4 regions of the Pseudovibrio sp. JE062 genome follow, and region 4 is predicted to be linked to each of the others. Evidence: riboswitches for the same ligand, from Rfam matches in the RefSeq annotation. Region 4 holds a riboswitch; each other region holds the start of a gene.

Evidence for each region. A riboswitch is a leader RNA that binds a small molecule or an ion and turns the genes downstream of it on or off. The one in region 4 is predicted to bind cobalamin.
Region 1: it holds a riboswitch for cobalamin, as region 4 does, so the genes downstream of both, PJE062_RS08265 (ABC transporter ATP-binding protein) here and cobU (bifunctional adenosylcobinamide kinase/adenosylcobinamide-phosphate guanylyltransferase) in region 4, are expected to answer to the same signal.
Region 2: it holds a riboswitch for cobalamin, as region 4 does, so the genes downstream of both, PJE062_RS04365 (TonB-dependent siderophore receptor) here and cobU (bifunctional adenosylcobinamide kinase/adenosylcobinamide-phosphate guanylyltransferase) in region 4, are expected to answer to the same signal.
Region 3: it holds a riboswitch for cobalamin, as region 4 does, so the genes downstream of both, PJE062_RS05300 (energy-coupling factor ABC transporter permease) here and cobU (bifunctional adenosylcobinamide kinase/adenosylcobinamide-phosphate guanylyltransferase) in region 4, are expected to answer to the same signal.

Annotation. Positions count from the first base shown of each region.
Region 1 covers NZ_DS996807.1:157,791-163,486, forward strand. The annotation lists gene PJE062_RS08250 (class I SAM-dependent methyltransferase) at 1-159, opposite strand, end outside; gene PJE062_RS08255 (iron ABC transporter permease) at 415-1,416, opposite strand; gene PJE062_RS08260 (ABC transporter substrate-binding protein) at 1,472-2,410, opposite strand; gene PJE062_RS08265 (ABC transporter ATP-binding protein) at 2,422-3,204, opposite strand; cobalamin riboswitch at 3,550-3,760, opposite strand; gene PJE062_RS08270 (hypothetical protein) at 4,248-4,520, shown strand; gene PJE062_RS08275 (hypothetical protein) at 5,042-5,696, opposite strand, start outside.
Region 2 covers NZ_DS996805.1:1,049,351-1,055,046, forward strand. The annotation lists gene PJE062_RS04355 (iron ABC transporter permease) at 1-621, opposite strand, end outside; gene PJE062_RS04360 (ABC transporter substrate-binding protein) at 618-1,490, opposite strand; gene PJE062_RS04365 (TonB-dependent siderophore receptor) at 1,590-3,425, opposite strand; cobalamin riboswitch at 3,600-3,813, opposite strand; gene PJE062_RS04370 (DMT family transporter) at 3,990-4,883, opposite strand; gene PJE062_RS04375 (formate--tetrahydrofolate ligase) at 5,215-5,696, shown strand, end outside.
Region 3 covers NZ_DS996806.1:194,909-200,604, forward strand. The annotation lists gene PJE062_RS05290 (bifunctional diguanylate cyclase/phosphodiesterase) at 1-117, opposite strand, end outside; gene PJE062_RS05295 (hypothetical protein) at 543-1,358, shown strand; cobalamin riboswitch at 1,715-1,926, shown strand; gene PJE062_RS05300 (energy-coupling factor ABC transporter permease) at 1,961-2,626, shown strand; gene PJE062_RS05305 (hypothetical protein) at 2,745-3,026, shown strand; gene ettA (energy-dependent translational throttle protein EttA) at 3,225-4,874, shown strand; gene PJE062_RS05315 (VirA protein) at 4,933-5,670, opposite strand.
Region 4 covers NZ_DS996805.1:280,883-286,578, forward strand. The annotation lists gene PJE062_RS01290 (hypothetical protein) at 1-576, opposite strand, end outside; gene PJE062_RS26455 (hypothetical protein) at 1,035-1,184, opposite strand; tRNA gene PJE062_RS01295 (tRNA-Asn) at 1,288-1,362, opposite strand; tRNA gene PJE062_RS01300 (tRNA-Asn) at 1,401-1,475, opposite strand; tRNA gene PJE062_RS01305 (tRNA-Asn) at 1,516-1,590, opposite strand; cobalamin riboswitch at 1,839-2,060, shown strand; gene cobU (bifunctional adenosylcobinamide kinase/adenosylcobinamide-phosphate guanylyltransferase) at 2,196-2,756, shown strand; gene cobW (cobalamin biosynthesis protein CobW) at 2,753-3,874, shown strand; gene cobN (cobaltochelatase subunit CobN) at 3,874-5,696, shown strand, end outside.

The DNA.
Region 1 (5,696 bases), on a different contig from region 4:
ATACACCCCCGGTCCGCAACCCAGATCAAGAACCTTCAGCCCTTGCAGCGGAGGCAGCATGCCAAGCAGCGTTGGCCGTTCCAAAAGAGCGTTGTAGATGTTCTCCTGAATGGCCTCATCATATTGCTCGGCAAAATCGCTATACAAACGAGATGTCATTCACGTACTCCGCATCAAACACATGTTCCCGAAACAGACCTCTGTTCATCACCTAGGAATATGCGACAAAACCATAATTAAAAGCAGCCGGAACCAACCGGAATAAAAGCAAATTCCCTTCAAAACCGCTTGTTTGCCATGCTGCCAGAGCGGCCTTGTATGAGTCTAACGCGAAAAATCTGTGTCGCGATCACGGCAAGCTCAGGCCAATATCACAACAATTGCGAGATGCCTGAGCCCCTGAAAAACGGCAAACTAGCGCTTTTCCCGCAGCAGCCAGATGAAGAAAATACCGCCCACAAGCCCGGTGATGATGCCAATCGGCATGTCCTCCGGCTTCATCAGCGTGCGCGAAACCACATCCGCCAGCAGCAAAAAGATCGCCCCGAACAAGGCCGAGACCGGGATCAGGCGCCGATAGTCCCCCCCCACAAACAACCGCACAATATGAGGCACCATCAGCCCCACAAAGCCGATCATGCCCGAAAACGCCACCATCACCCCGGTAATCAGAGCGCTGATCACAAAGGTCTCCAGCCGGAAGGAAGCAACGGAGATACCCAGTGTTGTCGCAGTCTCATCGCCAATGGTCATGGCGTTGAAATGCCCGGCCCGCAGCCACAGCCACGTCCCGCAAAATAGCAGCACCACCAACGGATAGAGAAGATGCGTCCACTGCGCCAGACCTAACCCGCCCAGCATCCAGTAAACCACGGTGTGCGTAGCCCGCGGGTCCGCCAGAAAGATGAGAATGTTCGCGCCCGCCATCAGCACAAAGCTCACCGCAACACCGGTCAGCACCAGCCGGTCTGCGCTGGTTGCGCTCGTGAACTTGGCAACACCAATCACCAGCAGCGTCGCTCCAAGAGAGCCAAGAAATGCCAGCAACGGCACCGTAAGCAAGCCCAGAAACAGCCCTGTATGCAACAGCGCCAACACCGCCCCAAACGCACCACCAGCAGAAATGCCGATCAAATGTGGGTCAGCCAGCGGGTTGCGGGTTACGGATTGCAGGCAGGCCCCTACAATGGAAAGCCCCGCTCCAACCATAATCGCCAGCAGCGCACGGGGCAGGCGGATCTGCCAGAGAATGTTCTCCCGGCCCAACGACCAGCTCGGCTCCACCAACCCCGGCACCAGTTTGTTGACAAGAACACCCCAAACCGTCTCCATGGATACAGAAACCGCGCCAACGGAGACAGCAAGGCAAACCGAAAGAACCAGCGCAGCCAATCCCACGCAACAGATCTGCAGCATATGAGGAGAACGGCCCTCAGGTGGGGCCACGACAACGCCGGTTCCTTCGCTCATGTTAGTTCCCCCAGAACGCAGCAGCGAGCTTCTTGATCGCCTTGATGTTCCGTGGTCCCGGTGTTGCCTCAGCATACTCCAGTGTCACGAACCGGTCATTCTTCACCGCATCTAGCTCCGCAAAGGCTGGGTTGTTGAGCATGAACTCACGCTTCTGCTCAGCAGTCACCTCGCCATAGTTGACGATCACGATCATCTCTGGGTTCGCCTCAACCACAGCTTCCCAGTTCACGCGCGCCCAGCTCTTCTCCAATGTGTCCAGCACGTTGGTGCCACCGGCTGCTTCAATCATCGCAGTCGGCATCGCATAACGACCGGCGGTGAATGGAGAATCCTCACCACTGTCATAAACAAACACACGCAGCGGTGTGTCAGAGGTCTTCAGGCCAGCTTTGAACTTCACCAGCTCATCACGATAAGACTGCACCAGCGCTTCCGCCCGCGCCTCAACACCAAAGATGCGGCCAAGGTTCAAAAGGTCGTTGTACATGTCATCCATGGAAACTTTAGGCTTCTCGCCAAGGTGGATGCAGCTCTCGGTCAACTCGTAAACCTTGATGCCAAACGGCTCTAGTGTTTCTGGCGTCACCTCGCCGCCAACCTTCATGCCGTAGTTCCAGCCCGCGAAGTAGAAGTCAGCATCAGCGCCGATCAGCACTTCCTTGCTTGGGTACTTCGGGGAGAGTTCTGGCAACACAGCCACCTTGTCGGTCAGTTCTGCATCCAGCGTCTTCCAGCCAGAAACGCCGGTGTAGCCCACCATGTTGTCCTGCAGCCCCAGCGCCAGCATCATCTCTGTCAGGTTGGAGTCGTTGGAAACAGCCCGCTGCGGCACGCCATCAAACTTCACGGTGCGACTACAGCTTTGTACGGAAACCTCTGCCAAGGCAGCAGAAGAAGAAAGCAGCGCTACAGCCAGCGCCAAACCAAGTTTATTCATGAAAGCAGTCCTTATGAGTGAAGATCAAAAGTAAGGAGGGATTGTTGCCGGGCCATCAGCTGATCACGCGTGGTCCGCACCTGAAACGCCTGCGAAACAAGGGCAGGGGAGAGGATCTGCTCCGGAGCCCCGAAACCCAGCATCTGCCCGTGATCCAGCAGCAGGATCTGATCACACACCTGCGCCGCCATGTTCAGGTCGTGCAAACTGGTGATGATCGTCAGATCCAGCTCTTCAATCAGCTTCAGAATTTCCAGCTGATGGCGAATATCCAGATGGTTGGTCGGCTCATCCAAGATGAGCAGCTCCGGCTCCTGCGCCAAAGCCCGTGCCACCATCACCCGCTGCCGTTCCCCGCCAGAAAGCGTGCCGAACAACCGTCCGGCCAGCCCATCCAGCTGCAAAGCATGGATCGCACGATCCACCACCTGCCGGTCATGTTCACCGGAAGCCGCCAGCCCGCTGCGATAGGGCGTGCGCCCCAGCTCCACAATCTCACGCACCCTGAGAGCAAAATCTGTCGGCTGTTCCTGCAGCACTGCTGCTACCCGCTGCGCTGTCGCCCGAGCTGAAAGAGACCAGATGTCATCGCCGCCAATGCAAATCTGCCCGCTCATCGGCTTGTTGAACCGATAAAGCAGCCGCAGCAATGTAGACTTACCAGCCCCGTTTGCCCCAACAACACCAAGGGTTTGCCCCGCCGCCAACTCAAAGCTCAGCGGTTTCAGAACAAGCGCGCTCTTACGCTCCGGCGCCCAGGAAACCTCGCAAACGGATACAGAAGCCGCGCTCATGACAAAGCATCCTTGCGCCGCTCAGCGCCAACCGGACAGCCTAAGCCATTGAAATGAAAAGAAACAGGATCCAGCATTCAACCACCCCACCTGAGTGAAACGCTACATAGTCATAAATGTAACGTTATAACGTTACATCAATTGTCGAATCCTGAAGTAAAAGTCAAGCGCACGCGCGCGCAGACCATCAGCGGCTCGCAAAACGATCCGGGATAAAGTTTAGTTTGTGAGGAAAAAGGTCTCATAACGCCCTCCGCGCTGCAGCGGGGGCAAATAGAAACCGGATATGTGAGAGGCTTGCGCCAATGCAACCATTATGGCCTCCTTCCGGGACGCCCCGCCCGGGTTGAAGTGAAACATAATGGCAGGTCTCCTGACTCGCGGGTCTGTGCTCAGCCAGCCTTCCCGGATCTCTCCAGTGGCACGCTTGGCTTCGCTAACCGCTTACAGTTGCGGGGGCAGTCACGGAATTGGCGCCTGTTGGCTACACCGCACCGTGTTCCCTTTTAATCCCGGGGCCTTTCGCTCCCCAGAAACCATCAGCGCGCATACTGAGTTTTACCGCCCCCAATTGCAAGAGTTTTCGAAAACAGACCCGACGCGCTGTTGATAGCAGCCACATCCCACCCACCGTCATCCCGCACAAGCGAAGCGCGATGCGGGATCCAGAGCCATGAGCACAGACCCAAACCACAGCTCAACCGCCTCACCAAATGCGCGCAAACTCAGCCATCCACATCCTTGTAAAAACTGTCAGTTTGACAACCTCTGGTTTTCATTCCACATTCATACATGAGGCGTCGAAACCTCCTTTAAGACAGCGGTTACCGCTCCCGTCACTGGCGGATTTTTTGTGCCTGCTTTATAGGTAGCGCGCAAACCCTTTGCTATGAGCGGGAGGGCGGTGAATACAACACCTCCTTCGGGGGGGAATAAACTCGCCTGTCTGTCTTACAGGTTTCGAACCTCCCGCTCGCCAGCGGGCCGTCGAAAGCCTTGCTGTCCTGTGGTTGTTCAACACCCTAAAGACAGAGGGATTGAGAATGAACGACTCCGCATGCGCATGTAGCGCCACAAATACTTTCCAAAATGAAATTGATGAAGTCATCGTCGCTGTCTCGGATCTGCAAAACCTCTCGTATATTCAGCACCTTGTGCTGACGGAGAGAATGCAGCACTCCAGCGAGCGCGATGCCCTGTTCACTCTGCATCACGCCTTCCGCGATCGCCTTGAAGCACTGGAAAAAAGCTGCGGAATGTTAGAGCGGGTCGCTCATCCGCAGCCAATAAACACAAAAGTTCCGCTTCCTGATTAAGCCGTACTGCCCTTTGCTCGCGCTCGATCCTCAAAGCCCATCGCGTTCAAGTGAGGAAACGGCATAGCAGCAAAGAAAAGAGCCAGCCTCATGTTAGGGACTGGCTCAGGAAATGGCTTGATCGTGCAATGCGCTCAACGTGATCGGTAACCCTGACCACGCAAAGCGCGTGCAACATCACTGTGAATGGTAAATGGCACAAACTAGTGCCTCTTGCTCCGGTGCCAATGGCGAAACGCAAATACACCCCGCATCCTCGCCAATCGGTGCCCTGCTGGTCTGCGGCCATACCACCCGCCGCAGGTCAGCACCTCCCTAAAAATACCAGTGCCACCCACACCACGTCCACTCCCTGAAAAATCAGGGGCAGCACTCCCTCTACCGCCCAATTCACTGGATCCCGCATCAAGCGCGGGATGACGGCATTGAAACGCCCACAACAGCCTCACCACCCACCACCGTCATCCCGGACAAGCGAAGCGATGATCCGGGATCTGGAACGACAGAAGTCCAAACAACATTCAGTTCTGTGCTTGGCAACCTTTGCCAGCTTGTTCTCCTGAAGTCGTCGCAATGTAACCAGCTGAAGGATCGGAGTGCATGGCATGGATGATTGGACATCCCCGGCGGCTCTTCTCCTTCGGCGCAAACCCCAATGAGAGCATTGGATAGATGCTGTCGGGATTGTTTATCTCGTGAGTGCCTTCCCAGATAAGGCGTGAGCGGATGTCGAGAAATGCTTGCAACATCAGGGCTTGATCTGCAGCGCTGAGTGGAGCTTCCTCGGGTTTGAGTGCAACGCGGCAGCTGCTTCTTGGAGTGTCTGGAGCAGAGTTCAAATGAGCTATCTCCAAATAAAATTCAGAGTTTTGAACCGTCCATACCTCACTACTGAGTTTTGATGAGTTGTCCTTCTGAGGAACGTATTGGATCAAACCGTCATGGTTCAGTGTTCCTGTCTCCTCAAGAGCCGTTTGGCATTTGCTCCAAAGCGTCTGCCACCGCTCAACAGCGGTTCCCTTATAGCTTTGCAGCGCTGGTGAAGCTGGAAGAGGCGTCAACACCCTGCATGCTTTGCTTGTGCTGCAAAAGCTGTCTTCCAACCCAAACAATGTCCGTAGGACGTCTCTCTCATCAAGAGGGTCCAGCGTCATTCTGAAATGCGCGATGAAGGGG
Region 2 (5,696 bases), 770 kb from region 4:
CAACAAGCTCCAACCAACCACGATAAACGGAGCAATGATGTAAAGGTGCTGCATGGATCGGTCATTCAAAGAGCCAAGCATCCAGAACACAATTTCCATGGCTGCGAACGGGTTCGGAGACAGGTTGAGCGCCAGAGACGTGAGCGCGGTGGCGATGCTGGAAATGGCGACGCCAGCAAGGATCAGCGTCAGCGTCTGACCTCTTCCCCCGGCCAGCATTGGCAGCAAAACAGCAGCAATCGCAGCCCCGAGCAGCGCGAAGGCTGGGAGTGCGTATGGCATGGTGATGGTCAGACCGGTGTAGATCGCAATGACAGCTCCAAGGCTGGCGGAGGAGCTAACGCCGATCAGGCCAGGCTCTGCAAGTGGGTTGCGCAAAAGGCCCTGGAGGACTGCTCCAGACAGCCCAAGCGTTGCGCCGGTAATGACACCCAACAGAGCGCGCGGCACACGGATCTCCCAGAACACGATGGAAACCGGTGTCTTCTCGGCAGCAAAGGCTGCTTCGATGAGCTGCGCGATTGACAGATCAGCGGCGCCGATCATGAGAGAGGTCAGGAACAGCGCGATTGCAATCAGGCTGAGGATTACGATCAGCGGGGCATCGGGATGCTTTGTCATTCAGCTTGTGCCCCCAAGCGTTTGGATTGATTAGCCAGTTTCTCTATGGCTTCGGCAACGAACGGCAGGCCGCAAATGGTGTACTTGTCTTCCACCAAAACGCGTCCACTATTGCCAAGTGTTCGCTTTAAGGCTGGATGAGCTAGCAGTTCGAATGCCAATGCAGGTTTGTCGGAGAACTGAGTTCCCTCAACAAGCAACTGAGGATCTTCCAGGATCAGCAGCTCTAGCGGCAGTTTGCTGGTGCCTTTCAGGCCGAGGTTGTTGGCGATGTTCTGCAGGCCTGCTGTCGTGATCAACTCGTTAACAAGGCTGCCATCGCCAGCGGTGTAACCGTTGGCGTAGTAGACCCCTGCCCGCGCTTTATCATCGGGTTGCGCTTCCACAAAACGCTGAACGGTAGCCTCAAACCGGTCGGCCAGCGCCTCAGCCTTTTGCTCTTGCCCCAGCACTTTACCGAGACGGCGGAGCTCCTTGGCAATATCCGAGATGGTACGCACTGGCGGCACTTGCACCACGGTTATGCCAAGACCACGCAGCATCTGCACTGTGGTTTGGTTGGTATAGGTGCCTGCAATCACCAAATCCGGGTTCATCAGGTAGATCTCTTCCGCCCCGCCAAAGTTGATCGGGTAGGCTTTCGCCTCTTCACTCATGACAGAGAGCGTTGGATCTGATGCCAATCTGGAAACAGAGACAAGCTGCCCCTCGCCTGCGAGCAACATGGAGAACTGGTCGGTGCACAGGTTCATGGAAACGACCCGATTGGGTGCACTCACTCCGCTCTCATCTGCACGGGCCGCTGCCGGGCTGATTGCAAGGGCCATCAGCAGTGCAGTCTGCATGATCTTTTTGATCTTATTTGGCATTTAGACCTTTTGAGCAGCGTGAGAGTTTGGAACGCAGCATCGGGCAGTACTGAAGAATCCAGAGAATGCCGCCCAACCTTTGCTGAGCGGCATACTTAATCAGAAACTGGCGCTAACACCAGCGTAAACGGAAAGGCCCGGTGTCTGATAGTCCTTGATCCGCTCATAATCCTGATCCAACAGGTTCTCGCCGCGAACATGAAACGTCAGATTATCATTGTACTGATAGGCCGCCTTGGCGTTAACCAAGACGAAATCGTCGAGTGTGATAGGCTTTTTACTAGTATCAAGATCTTTCAGCCCATAAACATAGTTTGCGTTGACACTCAAAGACAAAGGTTCCCACGGCTTGTAGGTGAACCCGAGATTAATATCATGCAGAGGGACGCGGCGGAGACGTTTTTTATCTGGCCCTACAGCCCATGTATAAGTGTAGGCGCTATTAAAGCTTAAATTATCCAATACATCCCAGTCAGCAGACAGTTCCGCACCCTGACTTCTGGATAGCCCATTAATCTGCTCATACTTATAGTCAGCAGGATTATTTATGATCAGGTCTTCTGTCAAAATATGGAAGTAACCGAGAGAGAGCCTCAGTTTTTCATCAAGGAAATTTTGATCGATGCCGATATCATAGCTAACACTGGTTTCAGGCTCAAAATCTGGATTTCCTGAATAGCTGTCATACAACTCATAGGATGAAGGTGCACGGAAACCATTGCCAAGGCTAGAGCGAATACGTGTATTCTCGAGAACTTGATATGATACAGTCCCGCGCCCAGTCAAATAGTACCCATATGCACTATGATGATCTAACCTGACAGCTCCGCTTATGTTCAACGGATCGGTAGGGTTCCACAATGCTTGGACAAAGCTTCCAGCAACTTCAATTTTCTTAGACTGGCCCTTAACTTTTTCTCGGCTCCAATCTCCACCATAATTCAGTCGGAGACTGTCACTGACATCAAAATCATTCAAAAACTCGATTTTAACGCGATTACCTTTCGCGGTGTAACCACTGTTATACTCGCGTGTCAGGTCCGAGAACTGGATTGATACATCTGTGGTCATGCGGTCGTCGAGCCAAATGTAGTTGGCTCCAACTTTCCCAAAATACTGCTTCGCATCAACTTTGTTGTTGGCAGCCGGTGCGTCGGAGCCATCATACTCAGTCGTGCCATGCAACCCACGGGCAGCAAAGTAAACATTCAACTCTTCACTAAGATCAACTGAACCTTTTGCAGAGAAGGTTTTATTCTCGTAGCCGTCTTCGTCTGAAGGTCGCCCTTTGGGAGATACTGCGCTGAACCCATCTGTATGAAACCGCTGAAGATTAATTGCAATATCGGCAGTTTCAGTAGCTGCTTTCAAGCCGTAAGAGGCATTCACGGTTCCATAGCTACCGCCCTCTACAGTCGCATTATGTTTTACAGTGCCCGGTGCCGCACGCTTAGTGATAATGTTCACGACACCTGCGATAGCTTGACCGCCGTAGAGCGCACTCTGAGATCCCTTAAGGATCTCAATCCGCTCAACGTCATTGAGGAGCATATGCTCCAAACGAGCTTCTACCTGAGGGGAACTAGGATCAGAGATATCGATGCCATCCACCAACACTTTAGTGTAGTAGTTGTTCATTCCCCTTATCCTGAGAGTACTATTTGTCCCCGCCCCACCGTTCTGTGAAAAGGAAATGCCCGGAAGCTTGGTCAGGTATTCGGAGACGAACGTAGCGCCGTCGTTTTTCAGGTCTTCTTCGGTGACGACGTGGGTTGTGGAGCCGACTTTGCCGGCTTCGGTTTCCGTTCTGTTGGCGACGACGATGACTTCGTCAAGATCAGCTTCCTGCGCAGTTGATGCGAGGGTTGAGCTGAGGAGTGCTGAGAGAGCTACGCCGGACTTGAGGGTAGCTGCGATCCAAGATGTGTTACGCACGAGTTTGGTCCATCATTCACAGCAGCTTGAAGAACTGCCATGCTGTTGATTGCATTGTGCGTCTTTGGAGAAATCTACTCTAACCTCTTGAAAAGAGGCGTGTTTGATAGCCAGTCAGACGCACTGTGAATGTCACCTGAACGGAATACCGCCCCTTAACACGCCCCGTGCTTTGGGTGAGTGACTGCATCTGGCAGGTCTCCTGGCTTGCGCGTCCTTACTGCTGCTCCGCCTTCCCAACGTTGCTTTAAACAACAACATCAGTGGCATTTGTGAGCAACAACTCTACGCTTACAGTTGCGGGGGCAGCCACGGCTTATCCGATAGGACCGTGTTCCCTTTTCATTTTCATCTGATCGATAAAAATACCAAATACACGGCTATTGATCAGATTTCAGGGGCTTCCGTCAACTGCCTCAGCAAGGAACTTGATAAAATTCGACCAATTGCTGGGTAAACTCACAGAAATTGCAAGTGATTGTTCCACTACCAGATCTTGCGATGCGGTCTTACTCGGCCGCACCTGCTTGTGGTGGTTAGATGGAGTATGATCTTTCCTGCTGATTAGCTCATGAAGATCAGTGCACAGCCAACAATAACGAGGAGTGCTCCGATCCATGCGCCGATGGCTGGGAACTCTTTGGTCTGCCACCAGAGAACCGGAAGCATCATTGCTGGCGTTGTTGCGGAAAGCGTTGAGACGATGCCTACTTCGCCGCCACTGAGTGCATAGAGGATCAAGGTCATACCAATGCCCATGCCAAGCATGCCGGACAAGGATGCGAGTGCGACGATCTCTTTGTTGATCGGGTTTGCAAGGCGGAATGGACGGCCTGGCAGGTAGAACAGCGCCAGCAAGCCAAAGGCAGCGATAGTACAGCGCATGAGGGAGATCGCGACAGGGTCAGCACCACTTTCCATGACGGGACGGATGATGATCGAACCCACGGACTGGGAGAGAGCCGCCAAAGTACCGAAGAGGACGCCGACCACGACCGGACCTCTGATTGCTTCCCATTTATGCAGTTGGTCTTTGCGTTTTCCGAATGCGATGGCAAGGATAACGCCGACAAGAACACAGGCAATGCCGATAACGGCCTGCAGAGAAAGCTCTTCGGACAAGAACAACCAGCCCAGCAGAGCTGACATGGGTGCGTTCATGGAAAACAGAATGGCGGTACGGCGCGGCCCCATACGATTGAGGGTGAGGAACAACAGTGTGTCACCCATGAAGATGCCGATAAAACCAGACAAGAAGATGAGTGATGCATGGCTAGAATCAACGGTGTTCCAGGTGCCGGTTGCAAACACATAGGCGCCCAGAAACAGCACAACGAACCACATGCGCACGCAGTTGAAGCCGATAGCTCCTAAATGCGCAGCAGGTTTTGCAGAGATGAGACCACCGATGGCCCAGGTGGCAGCAGCACCGAGCGCGGCAACTTCGAATAAAAACATGGGGTGACCTAACCGACGAAACTAAGGCCTTGGCGTAGATAATTTGAAAACCCAAACAGCTCTAAAGCCCTTGGATTTGTCGTGCAAGCTCAGTTTGGTGATATTTAGAACAGACCAACAGCTATTCAGGCAATAATGTTTCCAGTCTCAGCAGAAATACAAATGACAGCCGTTAACTAAGTTGCTTTCAAGTGATCGGACACAATCTTGAACTTTCTACGTGCATTCGTTAGAGCTTCTACGTAGGGATTACATTGCTGTTCCTGCCTGATTTGCGTTTTGACGCTCTCTCCGGCTCCTTTGGTGACCTGTTCTAATCTGGAGATTTTCCATGAAAGATATTGAAATTGCCCGCGCAGCAGACATGAAACCAATTGCGCGTATCGCTCAAAATCTGGAGATCCCGGAGGATGCTCTTGAGCCCTATGGTCGCTTTAAAGCCAAAGTGAACCTGGATGAGATGCCGGAGGTGAACAGCCGGCCGCATGGAAAACTCATACTTGTGACTGCTGTTTCCCCTACTCCTGCTGGTGAAGGCAAGACGACAACGACGGTTGGCCTTGGTGATGCACTGAACCGCATTGGCCTGAAAACAACCATTTGCCTGCGTGAACCTTCTCTAGGGCCTTGCTTTGGCATGAAGGGCGGCGCTGCTGGTGGTGGTTATGCGCAGGTGGTGCCGATGGAGGATATCAATCTTCATTTCACCGGTGATCTGCATGCAATCACCGCAGCTCATAACCTACTATCAGCTATGATCGACAACCACATCTACTGGGGCAATGCGGAGAATATCGATCAACGCCGTATTGT
Region 3 (5,696 bases), on a different contig from region 4:
CACGGACAATATGGTCCATAGGTTCTGCTGCTGTGTCAGTAGTTCTGCCTGATTTAACGAGCCTTGAAGGCTGGTGTTCGCTGGATCAAATATTGACGCATACGAAGACACCGACATGAAGTGTAACGATAAACCAATCAGCGTAAGTAAGAGCAATACTGGAAGTAAAAGGGCTCGGAAATGCATTTGGGTACCCCAAGAAATTCTTGGGCATAATTGTTTGAAATTGTTGCGCATTTATTAAGAATTCTAGGGAGTTGAGGGTTTCATCCTAAAAAGTTTCGAAAAGAGAGGCGTATATGACGTTTATCTGACGCCTTCAAAGCAAATTGATGAAAATTGTAAGTAAAAGTTTCGGTGATTGAAATTACTTATATACGTGAATACTCGTATTTGTCTTCAAGTTGAGAGAAAAGAGATTCCGCCCGTCAATCATGATTCTCTTCTCTTTTCACAACTGTATTTAGTTCATTTTTTATGGGCAATTGATGTGCATTGTAGGTCTCCATCTTGCTTGAACAGCTTCTGGGTGATCTTGAGCGATGCAGTGGTCCAGCTTGTTTTTATACTCCGCAGTTTCAGTCATGCAGCCAACCGGTGGTGAACGGGATAACATCCTGCCGAGCTGGAGTTCCACCACAGCACGCCACGGGATTATCGAGAGCATTGAGCGCATGGGACGGACGGAAAGCCCGGAATTTGTGGCGCTGGAAGACCGAGTTGCAGTGCTTGTGGGCGATGGGGCATTGTGGAGTACCGCTGTACAGAGCGCTGACAATAAGGTCGTACCACCCAATGCTGACGGAGATCTTGGCAGTTTCGCTGACTACAGCGAAAGCGTGCGGGCTCATTTGTCTCTCAACGGGCCGAAAGCAGTTGGTGCCAAGTATCGGGAGTTCGCCTATCAGCCTTTGAAGGAACTGGTGGGTTTCCTGAAAGAACATCACTTCGAAATCTGGGTGCTGAGCTTCGGTGATCATGAAGTGGATCGCACCATGGTGGAGCTGAACTATGGTCTGCCGCGTTTCAGGGTTATTGAAGTGTCAGCGATCTCCAGTGAAGCCCCGTCTTTGGAGTTGGCGCGTGTGATCTGGGATCGGATTGGCGCAGCCCCCACAGTCTTTCTGGGTCGCACTCAGACAGATCTGGGATTGTTGAAGCTGGCAGGGAAGGGTGAAGGCACTTTGAAAATTCAGATTGCGTCTGGCCAGAGTGGGGCACAAGAAGCCTCCGGCACAACTCCAGATAAGGTCTTCGGAAAGGTTGATTCTTGGAGCTTTGTGATTTCACCAGAGAGACATTGGCTCAGGAAGTTTTCGTGGCAGGCTCCCTCTGTGACCAGCCTGAGTAAGAATTAGTAGAAAATACTGAGACTTTCGTTGAGGTCTCTCAGAGATATATTTGAGTTGTTCTAGTTTTAATCGATTGAAGGACTGACTAGTTTTGTAACAATGAATAATTTCTGCAGTTTCAGAAGTAATTTTATTTATTTTGATGAAGATCAATGAAGGGATGGGGCACTCTGATATCTCTAAATGCAGCTTCGGCTGGCACTCGGATGGGGGAGTGTCAACTTTCTTAAAGGCGTGTACCACCGGGTACACGCCTCTTTTTTTGCCTGCAGCTTGCAGTGGCTTCTTCTGAGTAGAAACCTCAGGAGTTGAGCGTTTTCCCAACCTCCTCTTATTTCTAGTTGTGTCTTCTCCTGGAATTTACGATATTCCGGCTGTTGGGTTCTATAGAAGCCAAGCTTCTTGGATGAAAAGGGAATGCGGTAGGGATGACCAAAGATGGGCCCGAGCCGCAGCTGCCCCCGCAACTGTTACGTGGTGCGTTCCTCATAAAAGCCACTGGAGATGATCTCTGGGAAGGCGAGTGATGCAAAAGCCATGAGCCAGGAAACCTGCCCGACACAACATAAACTCAAACCGCACGGTGGGTGCGAAGAGGAGCATATTAAATGCATATTGAACCGGGTTACGTTTCTGCGGCCAAGGTTATTGCTGCCAATGCAGGTGCCGTCGGCGTTTTTGTTTGGGGCTGCAAAGAGCAGATCTCTGAATTTCTGAAAGAGCCGCTTACTCCGCTGAAAACTTTATTGGCTGCTGGTTTCTTCTCCATATTCATGCAGAGTTTCCATATGTCTGTCGGGCCATCCGAGCTTCATTTTATTGGGGCGATGGCGATGTATCTGACACTCGGCTTTACGCCTGTTCTGCTAGGGTTTGCAGTCGGGTTGTTGTTTCAGGCACTCGCTTTTGATCCGCAGGACATGTACCATCTTGGCGTCAATAGCCTGTCTTTGATGCTGCCGTTGGTTTCCGTTCATTATCTGGGTGGTAAGCAGCTATTCGACAAAGACCTGACCAAACGTCTGAGTTTTGCTCAGATCCTGAAGCTGGATGCTATGTACTATGCTGGTGTGACTGGCATGGTTGGCTTCTGGCTGATGATTGGCGAAGTGGCAACACCATTTACAGCATGGGCGCAGTTTGCTTTGTCTTATCTGGCAATTGTTGTGTTTGAGCCGGTTGTGACCTTCCTTGCTGTGAAGGGGCTGAAGGCTATTGAAGACAATGCTGTGGTTCGGAATCTTACCGTGGTTCCGCAGCTGAAGATAGCTTAGACAGGTTTCTTTTATCGACTTAGAAAACAGCCGTGTTCTACGGCTGTTTTTTCATTCTAACTATTTATCAGAGGTGTTTGGTTCCAGCTTCTCACTTAGACTACAGGGGCTTTGTCTGTTGGAAGAGGTGAACTGGTTCGTGCTTCGGAAATGCTTAGCTGCCTTCTGGAAAGGCCTTCGTTTTTTTGTCGAAGTAAACTTATTTCTTTCAATCCTGCTGTTTCTTCTGACGCTAATTATTGGTGGTCATTTTATTTCTATCGCTCAGCAGAAAAGTGGTGTTTGGTTTGCTGTCGCGATAACTGCTTTTGTCTTTGTTAAACTGACATGGTGGTCGCTTCTCGGGCCAGCCTTGGAGAAGAAGTTCCCAAATTTTAGATTTGGAAGTGATGATGACTAGAGCCAGCAAAGTGCTAAGCAACTTCCTTAGTTTAATTCTGGTTTAGTCTCTCAGCTTGAGGCCCAAATCAAAAAGCTAGGAAATTGAGCAGTTTTCATTCTGCCTAGAGTGTTATGGATTGCCCCGGAGCGCAGCTTCCACTATGAGTGCTTCCCAGAGAATTCTTAGTTTACACAGATCAGGAGATGCAGGCAGTCCATGGCGCGCCAGTTCATCTATCACATGCACGGGGTCTCCAAGGCCTACGGTGCTAAAAAAGTACTCGACAACATTCACCTGTCTTTCTACCCGGATGCGAAAATCGGTATCCTTGGTCCTAACGGTGCAGGTAAGTCCACTCTTTTGAAGATCATGGCTGGTCTGGATAAAGAGTACACCGGTGAAGCCTGGGCTGCTGAAGGTGCCAAGGTTGGTTACCTGCCGCAGGAACCTCATCTGGACCCGGACAAGACCGTCTTTGAAAACGTAATGGAAGGCGTTGCGCACAAGCAAGCAAAGCTGGACCGTTACAATGAGCTGATGATGAACTACTCGGATGAAACTGCCGAGGAAGGTGCTCAGCTTCAGGACGAGATCGACGCTCAGGATCTGTGGAACCTGGAAAGCCAGGTTGAGATGGCAATGGAAGCGCTTCGCTGTCCTCCATCTGACAGCCCTGTGACCAACCTTTCCGGTGGTGAGCGCCGCCGCGTTGCGCTTTGTAAGCTTCTGCTTTCCGAGCCAGATCTGCTGCTGCTCGACGAACCAACCAACCACCTGGACGCTGAAACCGTTCACTGGCTGGAGCGCCACCTGCGCGAGTTCAAGGGCTCTGTACTGATCATCACCCACGATCGCTACTTCCTTGATAACGTGACTGGCTGGATTCTGGAGCTCGACCGCGGTCAGGGCATTCCATATGAGGGCAACTACACTACATACCTTGAGAAAAAGACCAAGCGTATGGAGCAGGAAGGCCGTGAGAACATGGCTCGCTCTCGTGCGATCAAGCGCGAAAAAGAGTGGATGGGTATGTCTCCGAAAGGCCGCCAGACCAAGTCTAAAGCCCGTATTAAGGCTTATGACGACCTGCTGGCTGCTCAGGAAGAGCGTATGCCTACCATTGAGCAGATCATGATCCCGGTTGGTGAGCGTCTTGGTAACAACGTGATCGACGTTGAGAATGTATCCAAAGGCTTTGGTGATCGCTTACTGATTGACGATCTGTCCTTCAAGCTGCCACGCGGTGGTATTGTTGGTGTGATCGGTCCAAACGGTGCTGGTAAATCAACCCTCTTCAAGCTGCTGACCGGTCAGGAAACCCCTGACAGTGGTAAGGTTGAGCTTGGTGAGCGCGTGCATCTTGGTTACGTAGATCAGTCTCGCGACAAGTTGGATGACAGCAAGACTGTTTGGGAAGAGATTTCTGAAGGTGCTGAAGTTATCTACCTGGACAAGAAAGAGATCAACTCTCGCGCATACTGTTCTTCCTTCAACTTTAAGGGTGCAGGACAGCAGGCGAAAGTTGGCGACCTTTCCGGTGGTCAGCGTAACCGCGTGCACCTTGCTAAGGTTCTGAAGTCTGGCGCTAACGTGCTGCTGCTCGATGAGCCGACCAACGACCTTGACACCGAAACCCTTGCTGCGCTGGAAGACGCTCTGGAGAGCTATGCAGGTTGTGCCGTGGTTATCTCGCACGATCGTATGTTCCTCGACCGTCTGGCAACGCACATGCTGGCTTTTGAAGGTGACTCCCACGTTGAGTGGTTTGAAGGTAACTTCGAAGACTACGAGAAAGATAAGGTTCGTCGTCTGGGCGCACACGCTGCTGACCCACGCCGCATCAAGTACAAGCCACTTACCCGCTAAGTACTGCTTTCTACAAAGAATTAAGGCCCGCATTTGCGGGCCTTTTTTGTTGGGAGGTTTAAATCGTGAGAAGTTCGAAAACCGGTTCCCGGCGCAAAGCCTCTGTCTGAGCGACACCACCTTCACGATCACTGCGGAGTTCATTGCGGTAGCTGGCAAACTCCCAATGGTGAGCAGAAACATCTGAGGCCGGACGTTCGCCCGGTTGAATGCCTGCATGGGTGAGCTTTTGCTCGATTGCTTCAACGAAGGATTTATCGTTCTTCAGATCCTGCGCGGTGTATTGGGAATCCTCGGAGGTTGGGCGTAGGTACAGAGTGAACTGCGCGCCGACCTGAACACGAGAACCCTCTGTCACACGGGTCATGTCTGTGACTTTCCATTTGTCGACAGGAGAGTCCTCAGAGAAGAGCAGAGTGTTAATGGCGTCAAAGGCTGCTGGTACCTGGCTCGGCTCGATGCTCAGGTGGATTTTATCGCCAGCATACTCACCCTGAGCTTTCGCATCGATGCGTTTGGTATGAATGAAACTGTCCTGGTTCTCGATGTTCAGAGTGCGCCAACCGCTGTTTTCGGAGCCCCAGCCGCTACCACGTGCACCTTCGAAGGTTGGTGGGTTGGAGGCTGGACGGAAGACTGGTGCCGGAAGATCTTTGACCTGCTGTGCAATAGCGTCTTGCTTTCCCGCAAGACCGCCCGGCTTGTTTGCCTGATGATTTGCAGCAGGCGCCTGTTGCGGCTGGTTCAGTTGAAGTGGTGGGACTTGAAGTTTTAGAGATAGTCCGAACTTTGGCATGTGATCCTCTCCTCATATTGAATTTT
Region 4 (5,696 bases):
CACCTCCAGCAGGTTCACCTGCGTATCCAATGCTGGGGCAAAAGCTTCCTTGCGGGTGACCACAAAGCGCTCATCCGTTGGTACGCGGGACTGGTCCTTCTTCAGAGCAGCCGACTGCATGGCTTTGCTGTGGCTGTCTGGCTGCATCACGGTCACCGCAATGGCCCTGCCATCAGGCAGGAGATGGGTTTCGTTCTGCTGGACTTCGGAGTTGTAAATGACTTCGCCGTGCTGATCGATCAGCTCGACCCACAGGGTTTTGCGGCCCTGAATTTCCACTTCACCTACCCAGATAGACAGATCGCTCTCCAGAGGGTCTGCGTAAGGAGCTTTAGGTGGTGGGGCGACGGTGACGGCGAGATAGTCCTCTGGCATGGCGTAGGTGTTGCCGTCCGCAGATTTATCAATAAGTTGCGGGCCGGAAGGTGTGGCCGGGTCCGTTGCAGGAGGTGTTTCTGCCAGAACAGGCGCGGCCAGCGTGAGCGGCGCAGCGAGACAGGCAGCAAGAAGACCAGATTTTGCGAAGCGAAAATTCAAGATGTGCGGCAGACCGCACAGCGGAAACAGACTACTCATTGATGGCTCCCTGACTTTCACGCAGCAACTTTCCCAGAGGGGGCGCCTTATTGTGTGCAGTAACACAGTCATCACGAAGTAGTGACTATGATAATTCGCACCAGATACATTAGAGGTATACGTATTTACTTAGAGTATCTATGCCATAATAATTGTATATAAATTATGTTTCGCGTATTTATACTTTCAGGTTATTTAATTGCTATTATGTAAAATTTTCATTGTGTTGATTTGCTATATGAAATGGAGAGAACTGTGATGAGCATCTCATTTTCTCTCATTGGCAAAAAAATCACTTATTTTTTCAAGTAGCTTAAGTTTTTGAAAGAACAGCGCTTCATTTCTGCCCTTTTTATATGGGGTGCATCTACCTGATATGGGCTGTTTTAAGTGCTGCGTGATATGCACAGCTCTCCCAGCTTATGAACTCCCCGATAATTTAGGGGGATGTCGCTCGGCTAGTTGGTCGCCATATGCAGGATCAGGGTGAGTTTTGCGGCGAAATGGAGTGCCTCCGCTTTTGTGCGGAAGAGAGTTCTACCCAGATGGACTCCGTTTCTTCGGCCTGCGGCACTTGCCAGTGCTGCGGTTTCGCTGCGCGTGAACATGGTTTTCTACCCACTGTTTTTATTATTGTAGGGTTAGACGCGCGCGCACGAATTCTGTGAGATGAAACGCTGATTTAAAGGAGAGGGGAATTTTGAGAAAGGATGGCTCCCCGGGCCGGATTCGAACCAGCGACCAAGCGGTTAACAGCCGCTTGCTCTACCACTGAGCTACCGGGGATCACAATATGCTTGCCATTTGGCTGCAATCAAGAAAAGTGGCTCCCCGGGCCGGATTCGAACCAGCGACCAAGCGGTTAACAGCCGCTTGCTCTACCACTGAGCTACCGGGGATCACGATGATCTTGCCGTTATGGCTGCAAACGAGAAAGGATGGCTCCCCGGGCCGGATTCGAACCAGCGACCAAGCGGTTAACAGCCGCTTGCTCTACCACTGAGCTACCGGGGATCATGACACCCTTGCGAGTTTGCCTCGCCGTTTGCGTGAGGAGGCTTTTACAGAGGCATGGTGTGTTTGCCAAGTCGTTTTTTAGGAATTTTTCGATTTGTGGACAGTTTCTCGTTTTTTTTATTGAGATATCCAAGGGGGTTAGCCAGAAATCTCCAAAAACCGCGGATTTTGCGGGTTTGATTTTCCGGTGATGTTGGAATCCTCACAAAGACAATTGACAGGGGAGCTGATTGCGCCCCACACTTAAGCCCAGAACTCCAGTTTCTTTTCGTCTGTGCCGAGGCTCCAGGCGGAAGGATTAAACGGGAATGCGGTTCCATATATTATGGAAGTAAGCCGCAGCTGCCCCCGCAACTGTGAGCGGCGAGATCATTGCGATAATCCCACTGGCCTTTTTTGAGGCTGGGAAGGGGCTGTGATCGACAGAGCCGCAAGCCAGGAGACCGGCTGGAGATATGATTTGACATAGGACTGCTGTCGGGTGGACGGCGAGAGGTGCTCATGACACATATTTCCCTGTCTCCGTGTGAGACAGCTGCTGTACTTTCATATTCTTTGAGTGAAGCTTCGGCTTCCATGCGCTTGCTGATCAGCTAATTCAGATGGCTGAACAGAGCGGCGACCTTTGCGTTCGCCATTGTCTCGTAACGGGCGGTGCTCGTTCCGGGAAAAGCGCATATGCGGAAAAACTGGTTTTAAGCAGCGGGCGACGCCCGACTTATATTGCGACAGGCCAGGCCTTTGATGGTGAAATGGAGGAACGTATCGCGCATCATAAGATGCAGCGAGGCGACCTTTGGGACACTGTTGAGGAGCCGCTGGAGCTTGTGCGCGTGCTGAAAGAGCATGCCCATGCGGAGTGCGCCATCCTCGTTGATTGCCTGACGCTTTGGATTTCCAACCTTATGCATGCCCAGCGGGACTGGAGCATTGAGCTTGAGCAGCTGCGTGCTGTGCTCTCCGATCTGCCATGCCCCGTTGTGTTTGTTGGCAATGAGGTGGGTATGGGCATTGTGCCTGAAAACGCCATGGCCCGCGCCTTTCGTGATGAGGCCGGGCGCCTCAACCAGCGTATCGCTGAGTGTTGCCACTACGTGATGTTTGTTGCTGCCGGTCAACCGTTGCAGCTGAAGCCTGCTGTTTTTCCGGAGATTTCCCTATGACTGTTTCTTTTGCTGCCCCTTCTAAAAAAATTCCTGCTGTCATTATCACTGGTTTTCTGGGTGCCGGAAAAACCACATTGGTCCGCAGTCTTTTGATGAAAGCGCAGGACAAGCGCATTGCGCTCATCGTCAACGAGTTTGGCGAGATGGGCTTTGATGGATCGCTGGTCAATGGCTGTGCTGATCCGGATTGTTCTGCGGATGAGGTGGTGGAGCTGGCCAATGGCTGCATCTGCTGCACGGTGGCGGATGATTTTCTGCCAACCATGGAAATGCTGCTGGAGCGAGAGCAAGCGCCGGATGTGATTGTGATTGAGACCTCTGGTCTGGCTTTGCCACAGCCTTTGGTGCGGGCCTTCAACTGGCCTTCTGTGAAACCTCGCGTCACCGTAGACAGTGTGGTGACTGTGGTGGATGCGCCTGCTGTTGCTGCTGGCAAGGTAGCCTCTGATGAAGAGGCGGTTGCGGCGCAGCGTGCTGCAGATGAGGCGCTGGACCATGAAAGCCCGGTGGAGGAGTTGTTTGCTGACCAGCTGACCTGCGCCGATCTTGTTGTGCTTTCCAAAGCTGATCTTTTGACTGATGAAGAGCTTGTCGCTGTTAAGGCGACCATCAGTGGCCGTTTGCGCGATGGGGTTGAGATTGTGGCTGCCTCTCATGGAGAGCTGGCGCTGGATGTTCTGCTGGGCCGGGATGCCGGGGCTGAAGATGATATGGACTTGCGTCTTTCTCATCATGAAGCGCAGCATGCTCACGACCACGACCACGACCACGACCACGACCACGACCACGACCACGACCACCATCATCATCACGATCATTCCCATGATGACTTTGAGAGCTTTGTGCTGCCTACCCGCCGGTTTGCCTCCATTGAGGAGGTGAAAGCTCAGGTGGAGGCGGCCATGAAGGTTTCCGGCGTGCTGCGGATTAAAGGCAGTGTGGTGGTGGAAGGCAAAGTGGCGCCGGTGCTGGTGCAGGCGGTTGGCCCACGTGTGGAAGCCTGGTTTGCGGCTGGCAGTGAAAGCCATTCCAAGCTGGTTGTGATTGGTCTTGCAGGATTGGACAAGCACAGTGTGAATGCTGCGCTGAGTGAATTTGAGTTGGTTTCTGCCTGATGCACGTACTTGTCGGGCAATCACGCCGATTGGATGATGGAGAAGAGGCTGTCGATCTGGGGCAGACGCCTGCGGATGTTGTGTTTTTAAGCGCAGCGGACACAGAGCTTGCTGGCCTTGCGGCGGCCCATGCCCAGCATGAGGGCTACTCCCTGCGGCTTGCCAGTTTTCTGGCGCTGTCCCATCCGTACTCTGTTGACCTTTATATTGAGCAGTGCATTCAGGCCTCCAAGCTTGTGGTGGTGCGCCTGTTGGGCGGCGTTGAATACTGGCGCTACGGCGTTGAGCGGCTGGAAGCGGTCGCCCGTGCTGAAGGTGTGAAGCTGGTTCTGCTGCCGGGGGATGACAAGTGGGATGAGGAGCTTGCCAAACGCTCCACCGTGCCGCTGGAAACTGCGCAGATGTTGTGGCGCTATTTGATTGAAGGGGGTGCGGAGAACCTTTCTGGTGCTTTGCTTTATGCAGCGCGGATTGCTGAGCTACCTGTTGAAGCGCCTTCTGAGCCTATGGCGTTGCCGCGGGCCGGGCTGATGTTGCAAGGGCATTCGCTTCCTTCATTGGATGATGTGCGGGCGAGCTGGAAAGACCCGAGCCGCCCTGTTGCAGCCATCGTGTTTTACCGGGCGCTTTATCAGAGCGGAGCAATTGAGCCTGTACAAGCATTATGCCATGAACTTGAGGCGCATGGGATAAACCCGCTGGTGCTTTATGTGGCGAGCCTGAAACAGGCGGAATGCGCGGCGGTTGTTTCCAGCGTGTTTGAAGAGTGCCCGCCTGATGTGGTTCTGAACGCCACGGCCTTTGCCCTATCAAACGTAGGCGCTGTTCATTCCGGCACGGTGCTGGACAGGCAAGGTGCATGCGTTCTGCAAATCGTGCTGTCGTCATCCTCTGAAGAGGGTTGGGCGGAGAGTGATCAGGGCTTATCCCCGCGCGACCTTGCCATGCATGTGGTGCTGCCTGAAATTGATGGCCGTCTTTTGACGCGTGCGATCTCGTTTAAAGAAGAGGGTGGCCGCGATACCAAAACACAATGTTCGCTTGTTCGGTTTGTACCAAAACCGGACCGGGTGCAGATTGTGGCGGCACTGGCAGCCAATTGGGCGCGGCTGAAACACAAAAACGCAATCGAGCGCAAAGTTGGCATAATCCTCGCAAACTATCCCAACAAGGATGGGCGTATAGCAAACGGGGTGGGGCTCGATACGCCTGCCTCCTGCGCGCATCTGCTTTCTGTCATGAAAACAGAAGGTTATGAGGTTTCCGAGAATGCGCCTGGTTCTTCTGAGGCGTTGATAGAGGATCTGCTGGCAGGTCCTACCAATGCACTTAGCAACGCAAACCAACGCAAAGGCGGGGAAGAGCTGTCGCTGGAGCGATATAAGCAGTTGTTTTCTCAGCTGCCTTTGGCGGTGCGTGCGGGGATTGAGGAGCGTTGGGGTGCGCCAGAGGATGATCCGCATGTTTTGGACGGATCTTTCCAGCTGGCACTGAAGACTTACGGTAATGTGACCGTCGGCATTCAGCCTGCACGCGGCTATAACATTGATCCTAAAGAGACTTATCACGATCCGGCGCTAGTTCCGCCGCATCATTACCTTGCCTGGTATATGTGGTTGCGTGACAGCTTTGAGGCGGACGCACTTATTCACCTTGGCAAGCACGGCAACCTTGAATGGCTTCCGGGAAAAGCATTAGCCTTATCAGAGACTTGCTATCCGGAGGCGGTGATTGGGCCAGTGCCGAACATCTATCCTTTCATCGTCAACGACCCCGGTGAGGGTTCTCAGGCCAAGCGGCGGTTATCCTCGGTGATCATTGA